2 regions of the Paenibacillus liaoningensis genome follow, and region 2 is predicted to be linked to the other one. Evidence: riboswitches for the same ligand, from Rfam matches in the RefSeq annotation. Region 2 holds a riboswitch; the other holds the start of a gene.
What was found. A riboswitch is a leader RNA that binds a small molecule or an ion and turns the genes downstream of it on or off. The one in region 2 is predicted to bind ZMP and ZTP.
Positions count from the first base shown of each region.

Region 1 (6,685 bases), on a different contig from region 2:
CTGCATGCCGCGAGTGTGCATCAGCATACTGCAAGTTCGCTCCTGCAGGAGCGAACAGCTCCGAAAATTGCTAGAGGGCTATCACAATAAAATAGCGCAAGGGCTGTTTATTTTTGAAATATAAGAAAGTGTATATTTTCCTTACTGTTCTTTTATTTCTCGGACTGAATAGCACTGCCAAAGGGCGGCGATGGCCGATTACGCTTGTCTATTAAAATTTAATAGTTTTGAGGTTTATAGAACGGGAATCGCGGACATACTTACGGATAGATACGTTCCGGAACGCAAGCAGAGGTACCGACGGGTGCCATCGAGAGGAGCTTGTGTATGTCCCGCAATTATTCCCGTATTTCTTATCGTAGATCCGTCGTTCTTATTATGGTGGTGCTTGCTGTACTTGTAATGAGCTGGGAGCTGCAAAAAGTAGATGCCGCTGTAGCTGGCAGTCATATTCCGGAGGAGTCGATCAGGCTCCGTATACTGGCTAATTCCGACGCTCCTGCCGATCAGGCAGTTAAACGTGTCGTTCGTGATGCTGTGGTCGAGGCAATGAACAGCTGGGTAACTGGACCGCAGACGATAGAAGAAGCTCGTGCCACGATGCGCGAGCATATGGGCGAGATGGAGCTTCTGGTTGGCAAAGTATTGAGCAGCCGGGGTTTTGATTATGCGTTTCACATTGAGCTTGGCCAAGTTCCTTTCCCTACTAAAATGTACGGAAGTGAAGTATATCCTGCTGGCAACTACGAAGCGCTGCTCATTACGCTAGGCGAAGGCAAGGGGCAGAACTGGTGGTGCGTGCTGTTCCCGCCATTGTGCTTCATCGACGCAGCTTCCGGCGAAGCGGTAGCCGCCGATGGCGAGGTGGAGGCAGCAAATGCAGCAAGCAAGGCAGAATCGAAAGAAGCGAAAGCTTCTGTAGAAAAGGCATCTGCACAAAAAGAAAATGCTGGCGATGTTGTCCATGCCAAACAGGATTCTGCTCCTAGCAAAGCGGAAGGCGAAGCGCCGGAAGCAAAGTTTTTCCTTTGGGAAATACTGCAAAAGCTGATTGCTTGGATGCAAAGCCTGTTTGCTTAGGGCGTGTATACAAGCCAGCTCGATACTCTTCATTTCAGAGCTTTAATCCCTGTACAAAGTTAGACTTGGCGGACACAGCGGCCGCTATTTTAATAGAATTACGGGTTAAGGCATAGGTTGCGGACTCAGGAGCAGCTAATGCGATGCCACTAGCCATTTTGACGACAAAATGAGGACGATAGCGGATTTCCTGTCCGCTTATGGCTTGAAATGGATTGAAAAGCCAAAATAGCGGAATCTCAGTCCTCAAAAAAGAAATGAGCGCCCCGCCCCGAGCTCTCAAGCACCCGAGCACCCGAGCTCTCAAGCACCCGAGCACCCGAGCACCCGAGCTCTCAAGCACCCAAGCTCCCGAGCTCTCAAGCACCCGAGCTCCCGAACTCCCGAACTCTCAAGCTCCCAAGCTATGAGGTCTTAGCAACAATGGTCTTAGCAACAAGAGTCACAGAGCTACAGGGGGTCTCAGTAGCAATCGCATGCTTCGGTTCTCAGGCCCACGGTTCTCAGGCTTCGAATCGCCAGATGGGATTGGCCACGATTAAGCTCTGAACAAGGAGTGGCAGAGCTGCTCAGATTTACATACACACCCTAGCATCCAACAGCTAATAGCCAGATTTGGGCCAGTGAGCATCCGCGGGCTGCGGTTATGCTGCTGGCTCCGTTTTTATCCAAGCGTATGGTATACTTACGGGAGTATACAGACTAGAAGGATGACTATAACAGAGCAAGGATTGAAGGATAGAGATGACTACGACGAAGGTATGGCGCATGACGGATGAATATGCGGAGGCGTCTATCGCGGAAGCAGCAGAACTGCTTCGCGGTGGAGAGCTTGTAGCTTTCCCGACGGAGACGGTATACGGGCTTGGTGCCGATGCTCGCAGCTCGGAGGCGGTGGCGCAGATTTTTCAGGCCAAAGGCCGCCCCTCCGATAATCCGCTTATTGTTCACATCGCAACGATTTCGCAGCTTGATGAGCTGGTGCTGCCTTACTCGGCACTTGCGAAGCAATTGATGGAGCAGCTGTGGCCAGGACCGCTTACGCTTGTGCTTCCCGTTCAGCCGGGAGCGGTGTCGCCGCTTGTAACGGCTGGCTTATCCACTGTTGGCGTTCGGATGCCTTCCCATCCGGTGGCGCTGCGCCTCCTTGCAGCTGCGGGCTGTCCGGTTGCCGCGCCAAGCGCTAATCGTTCGGGCAGGCCAAGCCCTACGCTCGCCGAGCATGTGGCTGAAGACCTCAGCGGCCGGATCAGCGGCATTGTCGACGGCGGCGCTACAGGCATCGGCCTTGAATCGACCGTCATTGAACTGACGGGCGAACAGGCGCTTCGCATTTTGCGCCCAGGCGGCGTAACGGTGGAGCAGCTGTGCAAAGCGGCGCCGCAAGCGGAAATTGACGCACCTGCGGAAGCTGAGTCGGCCGTGGAGGAGCTATCTGCGCCACGTTCGCCAGGCATGAAATATACGCATTATGCACCGAAGGGCGAGCTAAGCGTCGTACAAGGAAGCTCAGCCGCCAATCGTGTTGCTTATATGCAGGAGCAGGTGTCGCAAGCCGTGAACGCCGGACTGAAAGCAGGCGTTCTTGTATTCGATGAGCAGGCCGCTGTTATGGAGGACGGCTCCGCTCTCGTGCTGACCTACGGGAGCGGGCAGCAGCTGGAGCAGGCTGCGCACCGCCTGTATGCAGCATTGCGGCAGTTTGATGCTGCTGGCGTTCAGCGAATTTGGGCAGAAGGCTGCGAGCCAGATGGTATCGGAGCCGCACTTATGAATCGGCTGCTCAAGGCAGCCGGTCATCGCACCCATCAGGTATAAGACAAGACCAGCTTAAGCCGGCGAACTATTTTTTCACTAGTAAAATTAAGCTCGTGCCGGTTATACCGGTCGTGCCTGTCATGCGATTTTTTGACTCAAGTTTTGCGGTTTGCCTGGCGCTTTACAAGGGTAAGAATATCTCCAAGACCGATTAAACAAGCTATAGTATGTTTGTCCCCATTGCCGCATATGTTGGGTTAAGAGTGTTTGCGGACGTGGGGGGAGATCATTTTGTGGAGTAGCCATATGCTTGGAGGGCAATTTATTACACTGCTGCTTATGGCGGTTGCACTTGGCATGGATGCTTTTTCGCTAGGAATTGGAATTGGGCTGCGCGGTATTCGCTGGCTCCATATAATAAGATTAAGTGTTATTATCGGTATTTTTCATATTATTATGCCGCTCGGGGGCATGTACGCTGGGAGCTTCGTCAGCGGCTTGCTTGGTCATGTAGCGACTGCGTCTGCTGGCGTACTGCTGGTGCTGCTCGGCGGGCATATGATTTATAGCTCCTTGCGGGGAGAAGATGTGCAAGCCTTTGATTACCGCACCATTTGGGGAACGCTGCTGTTCGCGCTGGGCGTCAGCGCTGATTCTTTTTCCGTTGGCGTTACGCTCGGCATGTTCGCAGCTGATTTGATGCTGACGGTGCTGCTGTTCGGTTTTTTTGGCAGCTTAATGTCGATTATGGGATTGCTGCTTGGAAGAAGAGTCAGCCATAGGCTAGGCGGCTATGGCGAAGCATGCGGCGGCGCGGTGCTGCTGGTGTTCGGTATAATGTTTATTTTCTGAAAATATAAGAATTTATAAGTTTACATGTATAAATAGGCTTATATTTCATCGCGAAACGGAAGCTTTGCCATCAAAGGATGGCATCAGCCGTTTACGCTTGATACACATAGAAAGGGGCATGCGGCGTGAAGCACATTTTGTTCATTTGTACGGGAAATACTTGTCGTTCTCCGATGGCGGAGGCGATGCTCAAAAATATGGTGGGCCAGCAGGGTGTAGCAGTAGAAGTGCGTTCGGCAGGCATCTCGACCATTGACGGTTTGGCCGTTTCCGGCCATGCGACAGAGGTGCTGCGCGGTTATGGCATTGAACATCAGAGCTCTTCGTGCGCGCTGACAGCAGAAGCGGTAAAATGGGCTGACCTCGTACTGACGATGACCGCCAGCCACAAAAGAGGACTGCTCCAATGGTTCCCAGAAGCCGTTGATAAAGCGCACACGCTCAAAGAGTATGTCAATCAAGATACGGGCGTACTGGCAGACATTAAGGAACTGGAGCGGCTGTATACGGAGCTGCACATGAAGCAGACGCTGGGACAGCAGCTGACGGATGGCGAACGCAATCGTCTGCTGGAGTTGGAGCGCCGTATACCAAGCTTTGATATTATAGACCCGTTTGGCGGAACACTCGGTAATTACAAAAGCTGCGCCGAGGAAATTCGTAGCTGCTTGCAGCAGCTGCTCTTGCGGTTAAAGCAGGAATAAGCGAATGGTTGTGGCAGCGCAAATGTAAAAGCGCGAATTTAGGCGCGGAACCGATTGATTTTTCACAAAAATTCGGCTATGATGAGTACAGATATACGGTTTCCGATGTGACTGGCGACGGAAGTGGGTAACCACGGTGGAGCATCGGAACATACGGCCGGTCGCCTGGGCAAAGAGCAGCATGCTGAAGAGCATGTCATGCTCTTTTTTCGTCTTTTAGGACAAATTTAGGTATAATAAAAGCGCCGAATTGCGGAAGCGGAGTTCATGTGCCGAGCGCCGCAAGTATCATTGCAAGTGCAGCATCGTCATACTTTGGAGGAGGTTTATACGTGAAAATTGCCATTGGCGCCGATCATGCCGGCTACCGGCTGAAGGACGAAATTGTACCATTTCTGCTATCGCTTGGTCACGAAATTGAAGATTTCGGTTGCGACTGCAATCAATCGGTCGATTACCCGGATTATGCACTGCCTGTAGCAGAAAAGGTGGCAAACGGGGAAGTGGATCGCGGTATTCTCATTTGTGGAACAGGCATTGGCATGTCGATTGCCGCTAATAAGGTTAAAGGCATCCGCTGCGCGCTGGTGCACGATTTATTTTCCGCCAAAGCGACGCGCGAGCATAATGATACGAATGTGATTGCACTGGGCGAGCGGGTCATTGGACCGGGGGTTGCACAGGAAATTCTTCGTATTTGGCTGGACACGCCATTCTCCGGCGGCGAGCGTCATGCGGGACGCATTCATAAAGTAGGCCAAATCGAGCAAAAATATAACGCTTAAGCTAAATCAACAAGTAAGAAGGCTTTGTTCCATGCTTGCATGGATACGGTTAGTTAGACAAGGAGGCCGCCTGCTATGGAAGCAAACGAGGAAACGATAGCGATAGCAAGCGCAGTAGAGACGGTCGTTCGCGAGCTTGCGGCAGCGGGCAGCCTGCGGGCTGGACAGCTTCTCGTCATCGGCACGAGTACGAGCGAGGTGCTGGGCCATCGCATCGGGACGTCAGGCACGCTGGAAGCTGCTGCGGAAATTTTCGCTGGAGTGGAGGCTGTGCGCCGCGATATTGGTTTTTATCCGGTGTATCAATGCTGCGAGCATTTGAACCGCGCGCTCGTTATCGAGCGTGCAGCGGCTGAACGTTACGGACTAGAGCAGGTTGCGGCGATTCCCGTTCCGAAGGCGGGCGGCTCTATGGCGGCTTATGCGTATCGGCATATCAGCGATGCCTGTCTCGTTGAGACGGTAGCCGCGCATGCTGGAATAGATATCGGCGATACTTTCATCGGTATGCATTTGCGCAGAGTGGCGGTTCCGGTGCGGCCTTCGATTCGCAGCATTGGCGAGGCGCATGTCACGATGGCGGTTACGCGGCCAAAGCTTATTGGCGGTGTACGAGCGGTGTATGAGCTGGACGGTGTGGCAGACAGCCGTGATGCTGTTGTCTTGTCTCCGGAGCAATCAGCTGGGACATGCGATTAATCGCAAGCATTCTATAAAGATTTTATTATTGGCGGATGGAGCATGTAACCCGTAGAACAAATATCTGACGAGTCTATCATGCTTAATCCTTATCTATATAACAAGCACACACAACTAAGGAGGCATTTATAATGGAAAATCTACGTAAACAAGATCCGGAAGTTTTGAAAGCAATGGGACTGGAATTGCAGCGTCAACGCGATAACATCGAGCTAATCGCATCGGAAAATATCGTAAGCGAAGCTGTGCTTGAAGCATTGGGTTCTGCTTTGACGAACAAATATGCAGAAGGCTACCCAGGCAAACGTTTCTACGGCGGCTGTGAGCATGTCGACATCGTGGAAGATATCGCACGCGATCGTGCAAAAGAACTGTTTGGCGCAGACCATGCCAACGTACAACCGCATTCCGGCGCACAAGCGAACATGGCTGTTTATTTGGCGGCGCTTAAGCCTGGCGACACGGTACTGGGCATGAATTTGGCTCATGGCGGCCACTTGACGCACGGCAGCCCGGTTAATGCATCCGGCTTGCTTTACAACTTCGTAGCCTACGGTGTAAATGAAGATTCCTTCACGATTGATTATGAAGAAGTTCGCAAAGCGGCCTTCAAGCACCGCCCTCGCATGATCGTAGCTGGTGCATCTGCGTACCCGCGCATTATTGATTTCGAAAAAATGGCTAAAATCGCCAACGATGTAGGCGCACTATTTTTCGTAGATATGGCTCATATTGCAGGTCTTGTAGCTGCTGGTCTTCACCCGAGCCCAGTGCCTCATGCGCATTTCGTTACAACGACAACGCACA
Region 1 covers NZ_JCAALU010000009.1:133,033-139,717, forward strand. The annotation lists gene spoIIR (stage II sporulation protein R) at 328-1,080, shown strand; gene AC6B99_RS15055 (L-threonylcarbamoyladenylate synthase) at 1,825-2,898, shown strand; gene AC6B99_RS15060 (manganese efflux pump MntP) at 3,145-3,690, shown strand; gene AC6B99_RS15065 (low molecular weight protein arginine phosphatase) at 3,816-4,394, shown strand; ZMP/ZTP riboswitch at 4,492-4,572, shown strand; gene rpiB (ribose 5-phosphate isomerase B) at 4,727-5,179, shown strand; gene AC6B99_RS15075 (TIGR01440 family protein) at 5,255-5,878, shown strand; gene glyA (serine hydroxymethyltransferase) at 6,010-6,685, shown strand, end outside.
Region 1: another riboswitch for ZMP and ZTP. It lies ahead of rpiB (ribose 5-phosphate isomerase B); the one in region 2 lies ahead of AC6B99_RS11475 (GNAT family N-acetyltransferase).

Region 2 (6,685 bases):
CAGCATCCGCTCATCGTATATAATTGCTTATTTGCACCTCAGCTGCTGCTTTCAATGTCCGCCTTGTTTACCGATCCGCTGCTGGAGCAATATTTAGCTGAGCTGCAAAATGGTCAAGCCACCTATCATTCGATTCAGGATCACGATGGTTCAATTGAAAAACTGCTCGTGGCGATGTATCAGGAGTTTTCTTTCTCGGCAGCAGGAGCGGACACTTATCTATACACGCTATTCCTGCAACTGGTCATAACCATTCACCGACTGCGAAGCGACAACCGCCCGTTGAAAATAAAAGATGTGTCGCACTTCAACATGCTCATTCAGTTTATGGAGCAGCATGTTCATGAAGAGCTGACACTCGCGAAGCTGGCTAGAAGATCCGGCTGGAGCATTCGGCATTTGCAGCGGCTGTTCCTACAGCACACCGGACAAACGTTTGGCAACTATTTGAACCAACTGCGCATACAAAAAAGCTGTGAGCATTTACGCTTAACACAGCTTAAAATTAGTACGATTGCCGAAATGGTCGGCTATAGCCACATTGATTCGTTTAATGCGCTTTTCAAGAAAAGAGTCGGCCAGACGCCTGGCCAATATCGCAAGCAGTTTAGATGAAACTGCGCGATTCAAGCAAGCTTTTAAGGTTTGGCAGCGGCTTTACTGGATCGCCATACGTGTCACTCGTCGTCGTAATGACGATTTTCTCAGAGGGTACAACGCCAATATACGGCTATGGTATCGGCAGTTTATTGTCCCCTCTCTTGCTTCATTCCTTCGAAAGCGCCCGTTATTAATTGCTTAATCACGCTTTCCTCCAGCCCATCTCCTGTAACTAACAAGCGATAAAAAATCGGCCCATAAAGCAAATCAATACTCAATTCAATATCTAGCTCCCGTTTCAGTTCCCCCCGCTCTACCCCTCGCATGAGCAGCTGCCTTGCTTCCAATCGGCGAGGACGGACATACTCCTCCCGCAATGCAGCAGCAAGCTTCGCATCAAATTGCCCCTCTCCGATAATTTCCGTAATCACCTCTCCTTCACGGCTCGTTAAAAATCGGGATAAATTAGTCGCATGAAGCAAAATATCTTCATATACAGCGCCCGTATCCGGTATTGGCAGCCTTGCAGTGATGGCATACATAAAACCAGCCATTACAACGGCTCCTTTATTAGGCCACCATTTGTAGATCGTCGCTTTGCTCACCTGTGCCTGCTCGGCAATTTTCTCAACGGTAACGCCGCCAAATCCGATTTCAAGCAGCAAGTTGTAGGAGGCCGTTAAAATAGCACGCTCCGCTTCAACGTTGCGAGGTCGCCCTCTTTTTATATTCAATGGTCATAGCTCCTTTTGTGGACTTTCTTTACATTATATAAAATTTTGGGCGCGTTGAAAAAAAACATTTTAAATACTGTACGTTTAGTATATAATATAGCCATAATTAAAAAAAGGATTCGCACCACCCATTTGAGCAGAAAGAAGGCATGATGTTATGAACAACTTACAGTCCAAGGAGAAATCCATTCCGAACTGGCTTATGTTTCTTTTAGCCGCTGCTTGCGGTCTTATTGTAGCTAATCTTTATTATGCCCAGACGTTAATCGGGCCGATCAGTTCCTCCATCGGAATACCCTTAGGAGCAGCAGGACTAATTGTAACGCTAACTCAAGTAGGCTATGTGGTCGGTTTATTATTTATCGTCCCACTCAGTGATTTGATCGAAAACCGCCGATTGGTTACCGCCTCACTAGTTGTCGTCATTATCGCGCTAATCGGAACGATATTCGCCCCTAATACAGCCACCTTCCTCATCTCCGCTTTATTTATAGGAATAGGCTCGGTTGCTGCGCAAATTCTTGTCCCCTATGCCACTTTCCTTGCAGCGGATGAACAGCGCGGTCGTGTTGTAGGCAATGTAATGAGCGGTCTGCTGCTAGGCATTATGTTTGCTCGGCCATTAGCCAGCCTCATAACGGAATATTGGGGATGGCGGGCGGTATTTATTTTATCTGCTATCGTGATCATATTGCTCGCAATTGTTCTATCCCGTGCGCTTCCACAGCGGAAACCAACACCGTCCCTCCAATATGGGGCATTGATCCGTTCTTTAGGCTCGCTTTTGAAAGCAACGCCTATTTTGCGCCGCCGCGCCTTTTATCAAGCTTGTTTATTTGGCTCCTTTAGTTTGTTTTGGACCGTCATTCCACTGCGTTTAACCGAATATTTTCATTTGACGCAGCAAGGCATCGCTTTATTCGCTCTCGCTGGTGTAGCAGGAGCCGTAGCGGCGCCTATTGCCGGCAGATTGGCTGATCGTGGTTTGACTAAATTGCTGAGCGGCATCGCGATTGCCGTTTCTGCCCTTGCTTTTTTGACAGCCTATCTCGTCCGAGGGGATTCTTTCGCCGCTTTGACGTTACTGCTGGTTGCTGCTATCGTTTTGGATATGGGGGTGTCAGGAAATCTTGTGTTGGGCCAGCGCGTTATCTATTCGCTAGGCAGTGAGATGCGCGGACGCCTTAATGGCCTATTCATGGCTATTTTCTTCATCGGCGGAGCCGTGGGGTCTTTTTTGGGAGGATGGGCCTATGCTTATGGGGGATGGGCTTTAGCTTCCCTGATCGGTATCGCTCTGCCGGTACTTGCCTTTCTATATTACTTAACCGAGGCAAAGCAGCCATCAGGGAATGCATAAAACCTTCGTGCTTGGTAAAAAGAAATTTCTTACAGCGGAATTAAAAAATAAGGGGAAGCGCTGCTTGAACCAGTCTTGTATTGGCAAGTCCAGCGCTTCCTTTTTGTGAACCTATAACAACTCACCCTCCGGTGGATGCTATAGCAGTTCCCCTTCATAGGCGGTTACAGCTTTTTCTCATATAAATTTGCGCTCCAGCCCTCTGCATCGTATCTGCCGCATAAGCTCAAGCCTTGGCTAACATAAAAAGCGTTAAGCGACGGATTTTCCGCCATGCAATCAAGGCGCATCCAGGTTTTTCCACGCCCGCGAATATATGCTTCCGACCACGCAAGCACTTGACCGCCAAGACCTTGCCCTTTGAAACTGCGAGATACAGCCAGCCGATGCACATAACCGGCATCCGTATGAAAATGCTCTCCCCAGATCGGCTCGTAGCCCCACTCGACCGAAAAACAGCCCGCAAGCTCGCCCCGCAAGTAAGCGACGAACACTTCTTTTTCCCTAATGAATTTCTCTAAATATTCCATTGTAAAAGAATCCTCGCTCCACTGGCGCAAGCCTTTCGCCTCATATATCCAGCGGGCTGCTTCCTTGTATAAACGAAGCATCGCTTCCAGATCATCAGATGCGGCGCGTTTAATTTCAAGCTCGGCTTTCGATGCAGACACTGCCAAGTGGAGGCTGTTTTGTACTTTCTCTTCATGCCAATCATATTCAATAGTAGCTGCTGTTTGCTCAGCCCGCTCCTGACCGTGCAGCCTTGCCACGACATAAAGTGCAGCATCCATGCCAGCCGTCACTCCTGCGGACATGACGATTTTTCCGTTATCCACATAGCGCACGTTCTCAACAATCGTCACACTGGAAGGCGCAAGCTCACGCAGCAGATCAAGTGCCCGGCGATTCGTTGTAATCTGGAGTCCATCCAGCAAATTCGCTTTGGCCAGCAGCAGCGCACCTGTACATACAGATAAAATAAGTTCAGCATGCTGTGCCGTTTGGCGAATCCAGCTCGTAAGCTTCTCATTATGAATCTCCGTACGCGATCCCATGCCACCAGGAACGATTAATATATCAGGCATAGGACAATCGTCGAAGCTATGCGCTGGTGTAATCGCAATTCCGCTAAGCGTATGCAAAGCTTCCTTCGTCTCTCCAACCGTGTATACGTTAAAATCCCTATCCTTGCCGCTCGAGATGGCGAATATATCAAACGGACCAGCAAAATCAAGTGTATCCACTCTCTCATAAACTAACACCGCTACATTTCTCGTCTGCTTCAATTCGACCTCTCCTTAAAATAGAAAAGTATTTGGTCATTTGACCAAATACTTTGCCCAGGCGAACGGCTGCTATGACATATGCGCTCCACCGCAGTGCTCTGCGTTTTCGCCAGTTACGCATACCAAATAATTAATGCTAGTATAGCGGAAAGCCGTTATTTGTCAACAACTAATTCCGACTTTTTAAATCGGCATTGCATTACCTTCATGATCGACGAACATAAAGCGACCGTCCGGCGTGCGGCGCTGCTCCAATAGCTCAATAATGCCGCGCGCGCTGTGGCTCGCATCCAGCGGCGCTTCTCCACCGCCCATATCCGTCCGCATCCAGCCAGGATGAATACTGAGCACCTGAATGCCCCGCTTTTGCAAATATACATGAAGCTGCTGCGTGAACATATTGAGCGCTGTTTTGGATATCGCATAAGGATAATCGCCTGGATAAGCATGCGTGATGCTGCCCGCTTCAGAAGAAATATTAAAAATGGCAGCGTCCTTCTCCGTTAATAAAGGCAGCAAATGCTTCACGACACGCATAGGCCCATATACATTAATATCCATCGTCAGCGCAACTTCCTTAAAATCCAGCTGTTCGATGTGTGTATTTCGAGAATTGAGAATCGCTGCATTATTAATGATTGCTCCAAGGCTCACGTTCTGCTCCTTCAATTGTGAAGCGAGCGCTGCAATGCCTTCCTCATTCGTGACATCCAGCTCCACAATCGACAGCCGCTCACCATACTTCTCAGTAAGTGCCGATAGCTTTTCATTAGTCTCATTAGGTGATCGAACTCCCGCCACAACCGCATGTCCGCGCTCCAGCGCCTCACTCGTCAACTCGTAGCCAAGTCCTCGCCCTGCACCTGTAATTAAAATGTTCATGCTCCCAGCTCCCTCTATTTAATTTCTTTCCCGAAGGAAGCTTCCGCTTCCTTAAGCGACTGCTCCAATCTGCTACGCAGCTGCACCATCCACTCCGACTCATTGTCCCACGTTTCCGCTATCGCCCTCCTTACACGAGCGTAGCTGTACACGCTGTTAAAGCCTTGGCAGCCAGGCAACATCTCCTCATCGGAATCATAATGTATGAGACCAAAATGCTTATCAGAAACCGACCACGTCTGAAAATAGCTCCTTAGCTGCTGCACTTCAAAAAGCATTGCTGCTTTAACCAGCTCAGTCTCTTGCTTTAATGCAATCGCTTCCAGAACAATGAAGCCATTGTCCTTCAAATAGGCGCTAAATGCAAGCTCCGCTCACATATTTCCCTTATTTTTCTGACGAAAGAAAATATACGGGGATCACGATTTAAGCTTGACACGTTTCGTTTACACTTGTAAACTTTAAATATCGTTTACAAGTGTAAACGAATAAAATCAAGAAGGGTGAATACGATGCACGAGTCCCCACACATTACCGAGGCCGAAAGCGAAGTGATGAAGCTACTCTGGCAAAAGGAGCCTTTGTCCGCCAGTGAGATTATTTTCAAACTAACCCAACAAATGCATTGGTCGGATCAGACGATTAAGACCTTCCTGAATAGGCTTCACAAGAAAAAAGCGATTCGATTCGAAAAGTCCGGCCGGAACTACCTCTACTATCCGCTGGTTTCGCATGATGAATACTTAAAGGCCGAGAATCGTTCATTTCTGAATAGAGTTTATAAAGGAGCAGTAGGGATAATGTGCGCGAAATTTCTCGAAGAAGAGACACTATCGGATAAAGATATTGAGGAACTTCAACAAATTTTGGAGAACAAGAAGAAGCTATGAAGTATCTGGAAACGGTCTTTTCTCTTCTGTTCACTGCGTCAGCCGCATCGACGGTAATTCTATTAATATTACTCTTGATTCGGAAGCTGTTCCAAAAGCACCTTAAACCTAGAGTTATCCATATATTGTGGTTTCTTGTGTTAATTAAGCTGCTGGTTCCCATTGCTCCACAGAGTCAGTTAAGCTTGTTTAATGTGCTGCCGCAAACGTTCCCGCTGGAATGGAATTCAGATCAGAAGAGTAAGCAGCTCACTCCCTTTACTAAGATCGGTTCCAACTTGGAAATTCAATCCAATTATATGGATATAAAAAAGCAGCCTCCCGAGTTCATCACGAACCAAGCAGACGAAACAGGAACTTCAGTCGCCACACGTTCTTCTCAAGACCATATTCCAGAAAGCACAGATGGAATGACCTGGCTATCGATTGGCTCGCTGGTATGGCTTATAGGGCTTCTATGCTTGGGTGGATATTATCTGTTTAGCGCGCTGATTTTCAGAAAAACAGTCGGAAACTCAGTGAAAATTGAGGATGCTGAAGTACTCATGGCTCTTGAGGCATGCAAACAGAAGCTGAACATTAAAAAAAGAGTATACGTCTATGAAACTAGCCATCTTCGCAGCCCTTGTCTTTATGGTTTATGGAAGCCGCGGATTTATTTGCCCGAGGATATCAGCACGATCGCCGATTCAAACCAGCTAACGCATATCCTGATGCATGAACTCATTCACTACAAACGCAAGGACTTATGGTTCAACTCCCTGTGGGCTCTTTCCGTAGGGATGCATTGGTACAACCCTTTGGTGTGGCTTTCCGTAAGAAAGATGAAAGCCGATCAGGAGGTGGCCTGCGACGCTCGTGTTCTTGAAGCGCTGGGCGAGCGTGAAGCTTTGTCCTATGGCAGAACCTTACTTATGCTGTCGCGTTTATTTG
Region 2 covers NZ_JCAALU010000007.1:31,536-38,220, reverse strand. The annotation lists gene AC6B99_RS11490 (helix-turn-helix domain-containing protein) at 1-615, shown strand, start outside; gene AC6B99_RS11485 (TetR/AcrR family transcriptional regulator) at 747-1,334, opposite strand; gene AC6B99_RS11480 (MFS transporter) at 1,492-2,694, shown strand; gene AC6B99_RS11475 (GNAT family N-acetyltransferase) at 2,859-3,980, opposite strand; ZMP/ZTP riboswitch at 4,026-4,107, opposite strand; gene AC6B99_RS11470 (SDR family NAD(P)-dependent oxidoreductase) at 4,164-4,862, opposite strand; gene AC6B99_RS11465 (hypothetical protein) at 4,877-5,212, opposite strand; gene AC6B99_RS11460 (BlaI/MecI/CopY family transcriptional regulator) at 5,375-5,752, shown strand; gene AC6B99_RS11455 (M56 family metallopeptidase) at 5,749-6,685, shown strand, end outside.